2 linked regions of the Arachidicoccus terrestris genome follow. The protein of the gene in region 1 interacts with the protein of each later gene in a pairwise test. Links are inferred from orthologs where the notes say so. Each region holds a gene or a part of one and is shown in the gene's direction. Other genes may lie near its edges.

Region 1 (7,581 bases):
TCTATCATCGGCGCATCCTGTTCATTCACACTGCAAGGCGAGCCACTCAGTATCACTCCTTTAATATTCTCATTAAAATCCAGCGTACTATGGAAAGGAACAATGTCGCAATACACATTCGCTTCTCTTACCGCTCTGGCAATCAATTGAGTGTATTGGCTGCCAAAATCTAAAATGATAATCTTTTCAGTCATAAAATTTGAATATTAGGAAATGGTTACCGGGAATTTGCCGCAAAGCTAAACAAAAAGCCGGTCTTATTAAAACCGGCTTTTTGAATATTTAAAATTAACCCGTGTGCTTATTCAGCGTCTGGGTTCATGATCTTACCCATAAATAAAATCGTATTGGAGGTTTTCTCACTGATTATGATACCAAAGGGATGATCACAGATAAACTGCGATACTATCGGGACCGAAGTTACGCCTATTCCGGTAGTCGTAACGGCTGCAGCCTCAGTCCCCTCTTCATCCACTTTCAAGTAAGTATCCTGTTTCACAAAGCTAACAAAGAGATTTCCGTTCCTGGGGGCTGCCATTTTAGACAAATCTGCTAAAGTACTATTAAAAGCCGATTTCATACCCATCGACTGTAACACATCATTCAACTTGATCGAAAAGGCAGGAATGGTAAAACGGGGCAGGCCGACATTGACTTCCCTTTTTGCCATATTGGCTTTAAGTGTTTCCCACTGGGCACCATCTATACCAGAGAGTACCTCATCCAGCTTTTTACCCGCTCTAGGCAATATGACCGTCATCGCAAACTGTCCATTGCCATAGGGAAGCCTGACGGCCATATAATCGTCAGCAGTATAATTCTCAAACGTTTCCTGCTGATGCATCATCTGTACCTGTTTGGAACTGCCATCCTCCAGATGAAAATCTGCCGGAGCTGTCATGGCCTTATCAAATTTAGAAGCCCAGTCACCCTTAAAATACAAAGCGTTCAGTAAAAACATAACGTCTTCACTTCGAATCGAATCCAATACTCTGGTTATTTTGCCATTGGTTTTCTTGCTGGCCCAATCATTAATAAAAGACACATCGGTCGGTTTAAAATCCAATGGTGTCACGGTAGCGTCGAAGTGCTTCTCAAGACCTTTTGTGTATTCTGTATCAAAAGGAAACGTTTTTCTGTACCAGACAGAATTATACAGGCCTAACTGAACCTTTGGATCCGCCTCCGGTAACTCGTTCAGCAGCGTTTTATAAGCCTGATTTACCTCATCCAGGCTTTGGCCATTCAAATTCAGCACCTGGAGCATTTCATCGTAGGTCGTACCCGATGCGCCGTTCAATACCATACCTAAATCCATATGCAGGCTGAGCGGGGAAATGAAGAAATTGTCATCCTTGGGCTGATCGGCCTGAACATGATGCAGCAGGTTAAATGAAAAGTCATTGACATGTGTGGCAACCATGGGGCTGATACTGATCTGTTTAACCGGAGCCTGCTTTTCTGATCCACCGGAATGTAAGCCTTTGCTGCAGCCGGTAAGGGTCAAAACCCCCAGAAAAAGCGAATAAGCAAAAAAATGGTTCATATGGATATATTTTTAATATTACATTAATCGCTCCTTCAGTTGGATATAATCAATGAAGGGGCGTTCTTATCTAAAACGATATATAATAAAAAACGCTACAGTGTTGCAGGAACATTGAACTTTAGTACAAAAATGGCACCACGGCTAAGCAATACTACGTAAAACAGGCACACCTTTGGAAAGGGATAGGCACAAAAAAAACCAGATGTCTTGTTTTTCAACTCAACTATCTGGCTTTAAATAAGATATATGAAAAAACTAACTCAAATCACCCTCCTTAGGCGGGTTTTTTAAATTCAGTTTTTCTGGCTAATTTGCTTTTCAGGTTATTAGCTTTATTTTTATGAATAACACCGCGTTTTGCCAATTTATCGATCATAGAGAAAGTTAAAGGCAATGCAGCATCATAAGCTGCATCATCGGCAGACGCTTTAAGGTTACGGATATTGTTACGGGTTGTTTTACCGTAGTAACGGTTTCTGTCCCTGCGCTTAGCTGCTTGACGTACGTCTTTTTTGGTAGCTTTATGATTTGCCATTAAAAATTTCTTTTTTGAGTAACTGTTTTTTCGGACTGCAAATGTAGAGCAAATTTCTGAAAGGAAAAATTTTTTTTAAAAAGGCCGCTGATACTGCCGTTATACGGCGAGCCGCTTATTGAAAAAAAAACCTAACATTAGGCTTTTATTAGAAGGGAATATTTGATATTTGCATTCAATTATAACTCATCTCACAAATACCCCTGGGGAGATATGAAAGATTTCTCGTATATAACCAATTCCCACCCTTCATTTATTGAAGGATTGTACAAAGACTTTACAGAAGACCCACAAAAAGTAGACCCTGATTTTAGAAAATTTTTCGAAGGATTTGACTACGCCGTAGCCGGTGACATACCCAGTGCAGGGACTGGAAGCGTAAATACCAACCAGCTTTCCAAAGAGTTCTCCGTATATAAACTGATTCATGATTACCGTCAGAAAGGCCATTTAATCGCGCAGACCAATCCGATCCGTTCACGTAAAGACCGGCATGCGAACCTGGACATCAAATACTTTGGCCTGACAGACAAAGACTTAAACGAAAAATTCCAGGCCGGGCAGTTTATCGGCCTTCCTGGTGGCACCTTGCAACAAATCATTGACAAACTAAATAAGCTCTATTGCGGATCGGTAGGCGTAGAATGCACCTATGTAACTGATCCTGATACATATAACTGGATCATAGACGCGGTCGAAAAGAAATTCCTGGAAGTACCTTCCCTGGAAAAGCGTAAAAGAAACCTGGAAAAGATCAACCAGGGGGTCATTTTCGAGAAGTTCCTACATACCAAATACATAGGTCAGAAAAGGTTTTCATTAGAGGGTGGCGAGGCGTTAATTCCGGCGCTGGATGCAATTATCCATGAGGCAGCCGGTAATGAAGTGGAAGAGGCTGTCATCGGCATGGCGCACCGTGGCCGCCTGAACGTCCTGGCCAATACACTGGGTAAGACCTATGAACAAATTTTCAGTGAGTTTGAAGGTGTTATACCAGCTGATAAGACGCAGGGCAGCGGTGATGTAAAATACCATTTAGGGTTCAGAAGTGATTTTATTACCGCCAGTGGTAAAAAGATCAATCTACAGCTCTGTCCTAATCCCTCCCATCTGGAAGTAGTCGACCCGGTGGCCCTTGGGTTTGCCCGGGCGAAGGCCAATGTGCTCTATAATTTTGAATACAATAAGATCCTCCCCATTCTCATCCATGGAGACGCTGCCCTTGCCGGGCAGGGCGTGATCTACGAAGTCGCTCAGATGAGCGAGCTGGAGGGCTATAATGTTGGAGGGACCGTACATCTGGTCATCAATAATCAGATTGGTTTCACCACCGACTACAAAGACGCCCGCAGCTCTGATTACTGTACGGCTATTGCCGGCATTACTAAATCTCCCGTATTTCATGTGAACGGAGATGATATCGAAGCTGTTGTAAAAGCCGCCGAGATTGCGACCACATTCAGACAGAAATTCCATCAGGATATCTACATTGACATTCTCTGTTATCGCCGTCATGGGCATAACGAAGGCGATGAGCCTAAATTTACGCAGCCACATCTGTATTCCCTGATTGATAAACACCCCAATCCCAGGGAAGTGTATATGGAATTTCTCACCAAAAACGGTGAAAAGGACGCACAGTTACTGGCCAAGGAAATGGAGACCAAATTCTGGAACGATTTGCAGGAGCGTTTTGATGAAGTCCATCAAAAGCCTCTCCCCTACAAATTACAGGCGCCGGAAGAGTGGTGGCAAAAGCTGCGCTATTCAGAATCGGGGGACTTTAAAGATTCACCGGTTACAGGTATTGACCAGACAAGCGTAGCTGATCTAATGGACAAGATTCTGACCTGGCCGGAGGACTTTCAGCCACTGCGCAAGATTAAAAAACTTTTGCTGGACAAAAAGGCACTCTTTGACAAGGATGGCCTGATCGACTGGGGCACAGCCGAGCTTTTAGCTTACGCCAGCCTGTTGGTTGAAGAACAGACGGTCCGCCTCAGCGGAGAAGACGTTAAACGCGGCACCTTTGCCCAACGTCATGCCGTCTTATTCGATGAGCATACCAATCAGGAATATAACCGGCTGGATCACTTATCCAATAATTCCAATACAAAATTCAGGGTATATAACTCCCTGCTGAGCGAATACGCCGTACTAGGCTTTGAATATGGATATGCACTAGCCAATCCAAATAACCTGGCGGTGTGGGAAGCGCAATATGGCGATTTTGTCAACGGTGCCCAAATGGTCATCGACCAATATATTACCAGTGCCGAATCCAAATGGGGCTTAATGAGCGGTGTTGTTTTATTACTACCCCACGGATATGAAGGCAGCGGGCCAGACCACTCCAGTGCCCGGCTGGAAAGATTCTTACAGAGTTGTGCAGAACAGAATATCGTTGTCACCAATATTACGACTGCCGCGAATTTCTTCCATGCTTTAAGGCGTCAGATGAAATGGCCTTTCAGAAAGCCGCTGATCAATATGTCGCCAAAGGCCAACCTCAGACACCCGGGCTCGTATAGCAAAGCCGCAGACTTTGCCGGTGAACACCGTTTCCAGGAAGTGATCGATGACTACCAGGCAGATCCGGCACAGATTAAAAAAGTATTGCTTTGTTCCGGTAAACTGTATTTTGATCTGGAAGAAAAAAGACAAAAAGAAAACAGAACCGACATTGCGTTGATACGCCTGGAACAGATCTATCCTACACCCGAAGAACAACTTATTGCCCTGCATGAAAAATATAGCAATGCAGTCTGGTTCTGGGTACAGGAAGAACCTCAGAACATGGGAGCAGCGACCTTCCTGCAGACCAACTTCAAAGCATTCCCTTATGGTATTATCAGCAGAAATGCCAGCGCCTCTACTGCGACCGGTTATGCCAAAGTTCATAAGGTGGAGCAGGAGGAGATTCTCGATACGGCTTTTAACGTCTGATTACACAGAAGAAATAAAAAAACAGAAAGGCCATTTAGATGGTAAAATCTAACAAACGGTTTACCTTTAAGTGCCCTGCAAATTTTATAAGAGTATGATAGATATCAAAGTCCCCACAGTGGGGGAATCCATTAGTGAGGTGACCTTAATCAAATGGGTCAGAAAGACCGGAGATTACGTTAACCGTGATGAAGTTATTGCTGAACTGGAAAGTGAAAAAGCAACCTTTGAAGTCAATGCCGAACAGGCAGGTATCCTGGAAACTGTAGCAGAAGAAGAGCAAACACTTCAGATTGGTGACGTGCTTGCCAAAATCGATGAAACAGCCACAGCTCCGGCAGCTGCAAGTCAGGCACCCACCCAGTCAGAGCAGCCCGCTGCTGCTGCACCTGCTGATAGCACCGCTCCGTCAGCAGCTCTGGCCGAAGCCGTAGCTGTCGGCAAAGGTGTTATCGAAATGACCGTCCCTACCATCGGGGAATCCATTACGGAAGTAACGCTGGTAAATTATCTCAAGCAAGAAGGGGATTTAGTTAAAAGAGATGAGCCTATCGCTGAGCTCGAAAGTGAAAAGGCCACCTTTGAACTTAACGCAGAGGAATCGGGGAAACTGTCCCTGGTAGCCAAAATAGATGATGTGTTACAGATCGGAGATCTGGTGGCTAAAATCGATACGGATGTTGCGGTCCCGAATGAAGCACCTGCGGCCAGCGCACCGGCAGCCCAAAATACCAGTACTCCAGCTCAGGCTCAGCCTGCTGCAGAAGCGCCCGTTACCACCATACCCAATGACCTTAAGGCAAGTCCCGTGGCCTCTGCCATGATTGCCGATAAAAAAATTGATCCGACGACAATTACAGCCACCGGTAGCGGCGGTAGAATCATGAAAGGTGACGTCCTGGCTGCGCTGGCCAGTCCAGGCAGACAAACCTTCCCCGGACAGCCGTTGAACGCCCGTAACGAGCGCAGGGAAAAAATGAGTAACCTGCGTAAAACCATTAGTCGCAGACTCGTGGAATCCAAAAACACAACCGCGATGCTCACCACTTTCAATGAAGTGGACATGACGCGTATCATGGAGATCCGCAAACAATATAAAGATAAGTTTAAAGAACAGCACGGTGTAGGCCTTGGCTTCATGAGCTTCTTTAGTAAGGCCTGTGCCATTGCGCTTAGTGAATGGCCTGCCGTTAATGCTTATATCGACGGCAATGAACTGGTCTACCATGATTACGCTGACATCAGCATTGCGGTAAGCACTCCCAAAGGACTCACCGTACCGGTTATGCGCAATGTAGAATCCATGAGTATGGCAGAGATTGAAAAGTCTGTTGTTGACCTGGCAACCAAAGCGCGTAACGGGAAACTGGGCATGGACGAATTGACAGGTGGTACCTTTACCATCACCAACGGTGGTACTTTTGGTAGCCTGCTAAGTACCCCTATCATCAACTTACCCCAGAGCGCGATCCTGGGTATGCATAAAATCCAGGAAAGGCCAATGGCTATTGCCGGACAGGTGGTTATCCGTCCGATGATGTATGTTGCACTAAGCTATGACCATCGCATCATAGACGGAAAGGAATCAGTAAGCTTTTTGGTAAGGGTGAAAGAGTTACTGGAAAATCCGGAGCTCTTACTCTACAGTAAAAATCCGGTCAAAGCATTGCTTGAACTCTAATTTTATATCAGTTATAATTAAATAAAATCCGGTGCAAATGGCCCTTATACCATTTTTGCACCGGATTTTATTTTACGGTAAATGCTACCCTAAGAAATACGCCAGCTTACATGCTTACATAAATCAAACAGGCCAAAAAGGGCCTGGATGCCCTGCATCACTTTTTCAGTTTTTCCATGTAGGTACCAAATTAAAATCCCGTTCAGTTTAGACGGACTGAACGGGATTTTAGTATTTATTAGACTAATTCCTATTTAGAAGGATGTAACTTTTCGTGATGTTTACGCTCCATTACCGAGTGATCCTTCACTTTTCCTAAAGGTTTGCCCTTAGCAAAATCAATCAAAATCGGTGCCGCAACAAAGATTGAGGAATAGGTACCGGTGATCACACCGATCAGCATCGCAAAAGAAAAGCCTCTAACGACTTCCCCGCCAAAGATAAACAGGATCAAAATCGTTAAAAATACTGTTAGAGACGTCATGATCGTACGGCTCAGGGTCTCATTGATCGCCTTATTAATGATGGTCTCTTTATCGAGCGTATGAAGGATACCTGCGTCTTCACGGATACGGTCATATACAATCACGGTATCATTCATGGAGAAACCAATAACCGTCAATACCGCAGCGATAAAGTGCTGGTCGATTTCCAGCGGGAACGGTACGATGTTTCTGAAGAAACTAAAGACGATCAGTGTTACGAGTACGTCATGTAACAGGGACACAATAGTACCCAGAGAGAACCGCCAGTCCCTGAATCTGATGAAGATATAGGCACAGATGGCAATGATGGCAAATATCGTTGCCTTTGTCGCCCCCGCCTTCAGATCTTTGGAGATCGTAGGCAATACGGTTTGCGAACTCTGGA
Region 2 (7,266 bases), 960 kb from region 1 along the record:
GGCTTACCTATTTTAAGCGCCATATCTACCACTGCTCTGCGAACCAGGGCATCGGTCCATTCAACATTGCCACACAACCAAGGCGATTTAAAGCGGGTGAGTTCAGTTGCAGCCAATTCATCAATGACAAAAGTACAGTTATTGTGCATCTGCAGATAGCTGGCCGGCACCTGATCAGTAACTGGGCCTTCGACTGCGGTCACTACCGTAGGAGCTTTATTTCCCCAAGCCATCAGCACAATCCTCTTAGATTTCATGATGGTACCCAGCCCCATGGTAATAGCCAGCCTGGGCACTTTAGACAGGTTGACAAAGTCTCTACAGTTGGCAATACGGGTATTGTTGTCCAGAATTAATAAACGCGTCTTGGAAAACAAACTCGATCCCGGCTCATTAAAACCGATATGACCGTTATGACCCAGGCCTAATAGTTGTAAGTCAATACCCCCGGCAGCATCGATCTTGCTTTCATAATCTTCACATGCCTGACGTACATCTGCTTTTGCAAGTTCACCGTTCGGCATATGGATATTAGCAGGGTCAATATCAACATGGTCAAATAAATGCTGATGCATAAATGTCCAGTAACTGTTAATTGAATCTCTGCTGATCGGATAGTACTCATCCAAGTTAAATGAGACTACGTTTTTGAAACTTAGCCCTTCTTCTTTATGCATACGTACCAACTCAGCATAAAGTTGAATGGGGGTGGAGCCAGTGGCCAGCCCCAGTACACATTTTTCATTTTTTTCCGCTTTGCTGCGGATCAGATCGGCGATCTCTCTGGCAACAGCCAGGGAGCCCTCATCTGGTGTCTTGTAAATTTCTACTGGGATTTTCTCAAAAGAGTCAACCATGTTCATAGTCAATAAGGAATTTGATGGGTGAATGTGAGCGGTAAAGTTAATTCAAAATCACGGAATCAAGTGCAGTCAGAACAAACGTTTGATAAAACGAAACGGGTAGTCATATCCTTTTTTTTAATAGGTATAACTATGCCGGAAATTTCCGTTACATTTAAGCAATTTTTAAAACTTTTCCTATGAGTTACTGCAAGTTTGTACAGGCGATTAAAGAAGAAAAAGACTTGATCCATACAATATATCATGACCAGTATTACGGCTTCCCGTTAGAGGACGATAATGAGCTTTTCGGAAGGCTGATCCTGGAAATCAATCAGGCCGGCCTGTCCTGGGCCACGATCCTAAGAAAGGAAGCCGCCTTTAAAAAAGCCTTCCATAATTACAACATCACCAAAATCGCCCGGTATAAAGACCGGGATATCGAGCGGCTTTTAAAAGATGAGGGTATTATCCGCAACCGGCTAAAAATCCAAGCGGTGATCCACAATGCCGGTGTTATCCAGCAACTGCAAAAAGAGTACGGTTCTTTTAAAAACTGGCTGGATCTTCAACACCCGCTCCCTAAGGAAGATTGGGTCAGGCTCTTTAAAAAGACTTTTAAGTTTACAGGCGGAGAAATTACCGGTGAATTTCTAATGAGCACTGGCTATTTACCGGGGGCACATGACCCTGACTGCCCGGTTACCCAAAAGCTAAAAAAACTAAAGAATCTTCCACTGAACCGACATCCAGGAAAGTCCCGTTTGACTAAAAACTAACGGCAAATGTGGGATAAATGTGGATTGTTTCTTATGTATATAATTATATATATAGAAAATCTCCGTTATTTTTAAGCAAAAAATAAATGGAAAATCAAATTATTCAGGTAGACAAGACAGCTAATCCCGCACCACTGGGTCTTTTAGGCTTCGGCATGACCACTGTGCTGCTCAATATCCATAATGCAGGTTGTATTCCACTGAGTAGTATGATCCTGGCCATGGGTATTTTCTATGGAGGTATCGCCCAGGTTATTGCGGGCATTATGGAATGGAAAAAAGGTAATACTTTCGGCACCACCGCCTTTATCTCATATGGCTTCTTCTGGCTCACACTGGTGGGACTTTTGGTCCTTCCCAAAATAGGATGGTGGGATGCAGAACAGAATATGTCGGCCTCTATGGGTTACTACCTTTTCCTTTGGGGATTGTTTACTTTTGGAATGTTTTTTCCGACACTTAAAAACAACCGCGCACTTCAAGTCGTTTTTGGCACATTGACCATCTTATTTTTCCTGTTATCCGCGGCAGAATTTACCGGTAATGCAAGTCTTACCAAAATTGCAGGCTATGAAGGAATTATCTGTGGCGCGTCTGCCATTTATACCGCACTTGCAGAGATTGTAAATGGTGCTTACGGCAAAACCGTGCTACCGTTGGGAATGGTCAAAAAATAAGGGCAAAAGGTAAAGTTTTAGCCCGGAAGCATTGGCTGGTTTTTTGAGCGCCGCAAATTGCTTACTTTTGCAGCACAAAAATTCAGTTATGCTCGTCGGATTTAATAATGTAACATTTGAATTTGGTGCCCGTGTTATTGTAACAGAGGCTACCTGGCACATTCATCCAGGAGAAAGAATCGGTCTGATCGGTTACAATGGTACAGGTAAATCGACCCTTTTAAAAGTGCTCGTGGGTCAATATCAGCCGTCAGCCGGTACGGTAGAAAGAGGTAAGTCAACGACGATCGGCTACCTTCATCAGGATTTATTAAGCTTTGATACACAGGAAAGTATCCTTGAAGTCGCCATGGGTGCCTTTGAGAGGATTCGCTTTCTGGAAAAGGAAATTGAACGGCTGGGGCAGGTTCTCGAAGATAATTCCGACGAAAAATTGCTGGAAAAATATACAGATTATCTTCACGAAATGGACGTGCTGGACGGCTACACTATTCAGCACCGCACCGAAGAAGTATTACACGGTCTGGGTTTCAGCACAGAAGAGCTCGACCGGCCTTATAAGACATTTAGCGGAGGCTGGCGTATGCGCGTCCTGTTGGCTAAAATGATTCTGCAACAACCAGATGTGCTCTTACTGGATGAGCCGACGAACCACCTGGACCTACCCTCTATCGAATGGCTGGAAAAGTACCTGTCTGGCTATAAAGGAAGTGTGGTCATCGTATCTCACGACCAGTTCTTCCTGAATAAAATGGTGAATAAAATTGTTGAACTATATCAGCAACAATTACATATATATACTGGAGATTATGCATATTATCAGAAGGAAAAGGAGCTCCGTATAGAAATGCAGCAGCGGGCCTACGAAAACCAACAAGAATATATAAAGCAGCAGGAAAGATTTATCGAACGTTTCCGTGCAAAGGCGACAAAAGCGGCCCAGGCACAATCCGCCATGAAAAGACTGGATAAGATCGACCGCATTGAACAGGTTGAGATGGAACGGCCTAATCTAAGAATCAATTTTCAGATCGATAAACAGCCAGGCAAGATACTTGTCACCCTAAAAAATGTCTCCAAAGCTTTTGGAGATCGTATTATTGTTCAAGGTGCCTGTGCTGAAATTGACCGCGGTGACAAGATCGCACTTATCGGGGCTAATGGCAAGGGAAAATCGACGCTTCTGAGAATGATCGCTGATACAGAGACTTTTGAAGGAGAGCGCATATGGGGACATAATGTAGAAGAAAGCTTCTATGCGCAACATCAGCTGGAGAGCCTGAATCTGGACAATACTATAATCGAGGAAATGCAGCTATGCGGCAGCGGAAAGACTGAACTCGAACTGCGTAGCTTATTGGGTGGCTTTATGTTCGGCGGAGATGATATAGATAAAAAGATCAAGATCCTGAGTGGGGGTGAAAAAGCAAGAGTAGCGCTGGCAAAGGTTATTGCCAGTAAATCCAACTTCCTCATGCTGGATGAGCCGACGAACCACTTGGATATGCATTCAGTAGACTTGCTGGCTACCGCGCTGACCAAATATGAAGGCAGCCTGATCTTTGTCAGCCATGACCGGTATTTTATCTCAAAAACGGCCAATAAGATCTGGGAGATAGAGGATTACCAGATAAAAGAATTTAAGGGTAGCTATGCGGAATATATGGAGTGGAAAGAACTAATGGCAGCCCGTCAGAAGCAAATGAATAAAGAAGAGCCTACAGACGAACAGCCTGTGAAAATGGCCAGACCTACACCGGCAGCTGCACCAAAGCCAGTTCAGAATGAGCCACAGCTGGACCGCGAACAGAAAAAAAACTTACAGCGGCATCAGCGGCAGCTGGAGAAAACAGAGGCACTTATCGATACACTCAAAGGAAAACAAACCGCTATTGAACTGGAAATGTCCCTGCCAGAGACCTATGCGGAAGCCGCAAAATTCAGTGAGCTCGAGAAAAGCTATTCCGAAGTCAGAAAGCAGTTAGATAAAGCAGAAAAGGAATATGAGTCGCTTTTTGAGCAGATCCTTGAACTTGAAGGCCTTTAGCGCTTATTTACCAGTAACTTAGCCCGTGCTTACCGCTTACCGACAAAAAACGGTGTTTAAACGATTATTTTTACGGAAACGCTAAAAAAACCGACTTTAAAGGCCTGGCTGGCTTATCTTTGCACACAAATTTCTGATATGGTATATGGCATTATTGCAGCAGGAGAAGGATCCAGATTAAAAGCAGACGGCTACCGTGGATGTAAGCCCATGGTGAAAATTGCCGGTGAAACCTTAATCCAACGCCTGGTCCGGATCTTTGTTGAAAATAGTGCCACGGCTGTCTACATCATACTTAATAACACAGAAAAGGAGGTAGGGGCGTTTATCGATGGCCTGCCTGTTGCCAGACAATTGCCCATTCATATCATATATAAAGATACGCCCAGCTCATTTCACAGTTTCTATGCGCTCATCAGTCATATGGCGCCTGAGCACAGAACTGATGTCTGTATTTCGACCATTGATCCTATATTCAGTGAAGACCTTTTCAAAGGATATGTAGATGCATTTAGACAAAATACAGCGGTGGATGGCTTGATGGCCGTCACTTCATTTGTTGAAGATGATAAGCCACTACATGTATATACAGATGAAAATGAGCGGATCACAAAATTTACGGGTGTCCCCCTTACAGGGCAACACTGGATCTCCGGTGGCATTTATTTACTTAGAAAAGAAGCCCTTGCAGTAGCTGAACCTGCCATGCAAGGTGGCGTCAGCAAAATGCGCAATTATCAGCAGGCGCTCCTGGATGCAGGCATGTATCTAAAGGCGCACGATTTAGGCAAGATCATTGATATCGATCATGTGAGTGATATTCCGCTGGCAGAAGCACTCATTCAATCCACTACTATTTAAATTAAACGATTTAGAATATATTCATGCAGGTAATCGGTATAAAAAGAGCAGTTAAACACTCACCCAATCATATTAACAATGATGCCACCATTTTTCAGATGGTGGCAGATCAGTTGGAAGCATCTGGTATTATCTTAAGCACTTTTCATGAACACGAGTTCCTGAAAGCAGAGTATAAAACAGAAAGTCTGAAAGAGACCCGGCTCATCTTTTCCATGTCCCGGAATCCGGAAGTATTGTCGAGGTTAAAAAGCATTGAACGGCAGTCAGGCAATACAATTGTCATGATCAATAGCCCGCTTGGCATTGAACATTGCTTCAGATCTAATATCACCAGAATTCTCCTGGATAATAAAATTCCTACAGCGCCCAGTGCCATTATGCCAACCACAGGCTATGATCCGGAGATACTCAAAAAGCTTGATCATGGCCATGGGCTCTGGATGAAAAGAGGGGATTTTCATGCCATCATTAAAGAAGATGTCGTCTTCGCCGCAAATCCCGTAAAAGCCATTGAACATATGAGAGCTTTTAAGGAAAGAGCGATTGGAGAAGTAGTTGTATCTACCCATTTGGGAGGCGATCTGATCAAATTCTATGGTGTGCATGGGACCGACTTTTTCCATTGGCTCTATCCATATGACAAGGGGCATTATAAATACAAGGAGTTTCAGGCAATCAATGGACAGACGCAGTATTATGATTTTGATGCAGCCCGGTTAAAGGCGATATCTGATAAAACTGCCGTCAAGGCTGGCGTGCCAATTTATGGCGGTGATGCCGTCATAGACGATAAAGGCCATATAGCCATCATTGATTTTAATGACTGGCCAAGCTTTGCACCTTGTAGAGAGGATGCTGCCAGGGCCATCACGAACAAGCTCCTGCAGGCATTACAGGCAAAAGTGGCGGCTGCCGGCCTTCCTGCGTCACAATAGGCCATGGTATTCATGGGCAAAATACTATGCACAGACAACAATATTGACTACATACACTTACCTTCTTTTCAGTAATGAACGAACAAATTGAACAAACGGATGACAGAGAGCGGATTGAGCGTAAGGACCAGAACGAATTCACGGCCTCTCTTAAATCCCGTGACACAGAAGAACAGATTGACATCTGGTTTTACCGACCCATCGGTCTGCGCATCGCGAAAGCCTGTGCCAGGTTGAATATCACGCCTAACACGGTGACCATTACCAGCATATATATCGGGGTTGTGGCAGGTATCCTTTTTTATTGGAATAATATTTGGATCAATATTATAGGCATGCTGCTTTTGATATTTGCGAATTCCCTGGATAGCGCCGACGGCCAGCTGGCCCGTCTTACCAATAATAAAAGCCGATTTGGCAGGATCCTGGACGGTATCGCAGGTGACTTCTGGTTCGGAGCCATCGCGATCGCTTTATCGCTCAGGCTTATGCATGCCGGCTGGTCGCCTTTCGTATGGATACTGGCTGTCGTATCCGGGCTGTCCCATGTCATTCAATCTGCCATGGCCGATTACTACCGCAACCTTTACCTGTATTTTCTGAAAGGCGACAGCGGCAGTGAGTTTGATAACAGTAAGGATGTGGAAAAACAGATCAACGACTTTACCGGTATTCGCCGTTTCGCAATGAAGACGTATCATAACTATACAAAAATCCAGGAAAGCGCTTCTCCCTGGCTGCAGAAGTTTTTGCATAAATTGAGGATAGAACCGGATTTTATGACGCCGGAGCTAAGAAATGGCTTTCTGGTGGCCAATAAGCCGCTCATGAAATACACCAATATTATTCAGTTCAATACCCGGGTTATTTTTCTGTTTATCTGGTTATTTATCGGTCAGCCATGGCTCTATTTTCTGTTTGATATTTTTATCCTGAACCCAATCATGCTCTATTTAATAAGCCGTCAGGAGCGCTATTGCCGAAAGACACTTGCTCAAGTCGCAAAAAACAATTAAACGCATAATGTTACATACGGACAACATTCAGGCATTGTTATTTGATTTTGGCGGCACTATTGATACCGGCGGCCTGCACTGGCTACACGTTCTCTACCCCCTGTGG

Evidence for each region.
Region 2: the proteins of K9M52_RS12785 (region 1) and abc-f interact in binary tests that used the Escherichia coli proteins (3 or more experiments, as listed by UniProt). The link is inferred for Arachidicoccus terrestris from one-to-one orthologs.

Annotation. Positions count from the first base shown.
Region 1 is NZ_CP083387.1:3,279,188-3,286,768, reverse strand. What follows is about bases 1,919-5,230. They hold K9M52_RS12785 (2-oxoglutarate dehydrogenase E1 component), read left to right. Parts: upstream 1,919-2,297; coding sequence 2,298-5,030; downstream 5,031-5,230. Other genes in these bases: odhB (2-oxoglutarate dehydrogenase complex dihydrolipoyllysine-residue succinyltransferase), read left to right, coding at 5,125-5,230; rpsT (30S ribosomal protein S20), read right to left, coding at 1,919-2,084. Outside these bases: guaA (glutamine-hydrolyzing GMP synthase), read right to left, coding at 1-194; K9M52_RS12795 (serpin family protein), read right to left, coding at 302-1,546; more of rpsT, read right to left, coding at 1,824-1,918; more of odhB, read left to right, coding at 5,231-6,711; protein translocase subunit SecDF, read right to left, coding at 6,962-7,581. UniProt on the Escherichia coli protein: E1 component of the 2-oxoglutarate dehydrogenase (OGDH) complex which catalyzes the decarboxylation of 2-oxoglutarate, the first step in the conversion of 2-oxoglutarate to succinyl-CoA and CO(2).
Region 2 is NZ_CP083387.1:4,235,038-4,242,303, reverse strand. What follows is about bases 1,869-4,865. They hold abc-f (ribosomal protection-like ABC-F family protein), read left to right. Parts: upstream 1,869-2,386; coding sequence 2,387-4,345; downstream 4,346-4,865. Other genes in these bases: K9M52_RS16505 (NTP transferase domain-containing protein), read left to right, coding at 4,484-4,865; K9M52_RS16515 (acetate uptake transporter), read left to right, coding at 1,869-2,298. Also shown: nagB (glucosamine-6-phosphate deaminase), read right to left, coding at 1-863; K9M52_RS16520 (DNA-3-methyladenine glycosylase I), read left to right, coding at 1,043-1,621; more of K9M52_RS16515, read left to right, coding at 1,708-1,868; more of K9M52_RS16505, read left to right, coding at 4,866-5,206; K9M52_RS16500 (hypothetical protein), read left to right, coding at 5,230-6,144; K9M52_RS16495 (CDP-alcohol phosphatidyltransferase family protein), read left to right, coding at 6,219-7,160; K9M52_RS16490 (HAD family hydrolase), read left to right, coding at 7,168-7,266. UniProt on the Escherichia coli protein: Genetic data indicate it may be involved in ribosome assembly or function.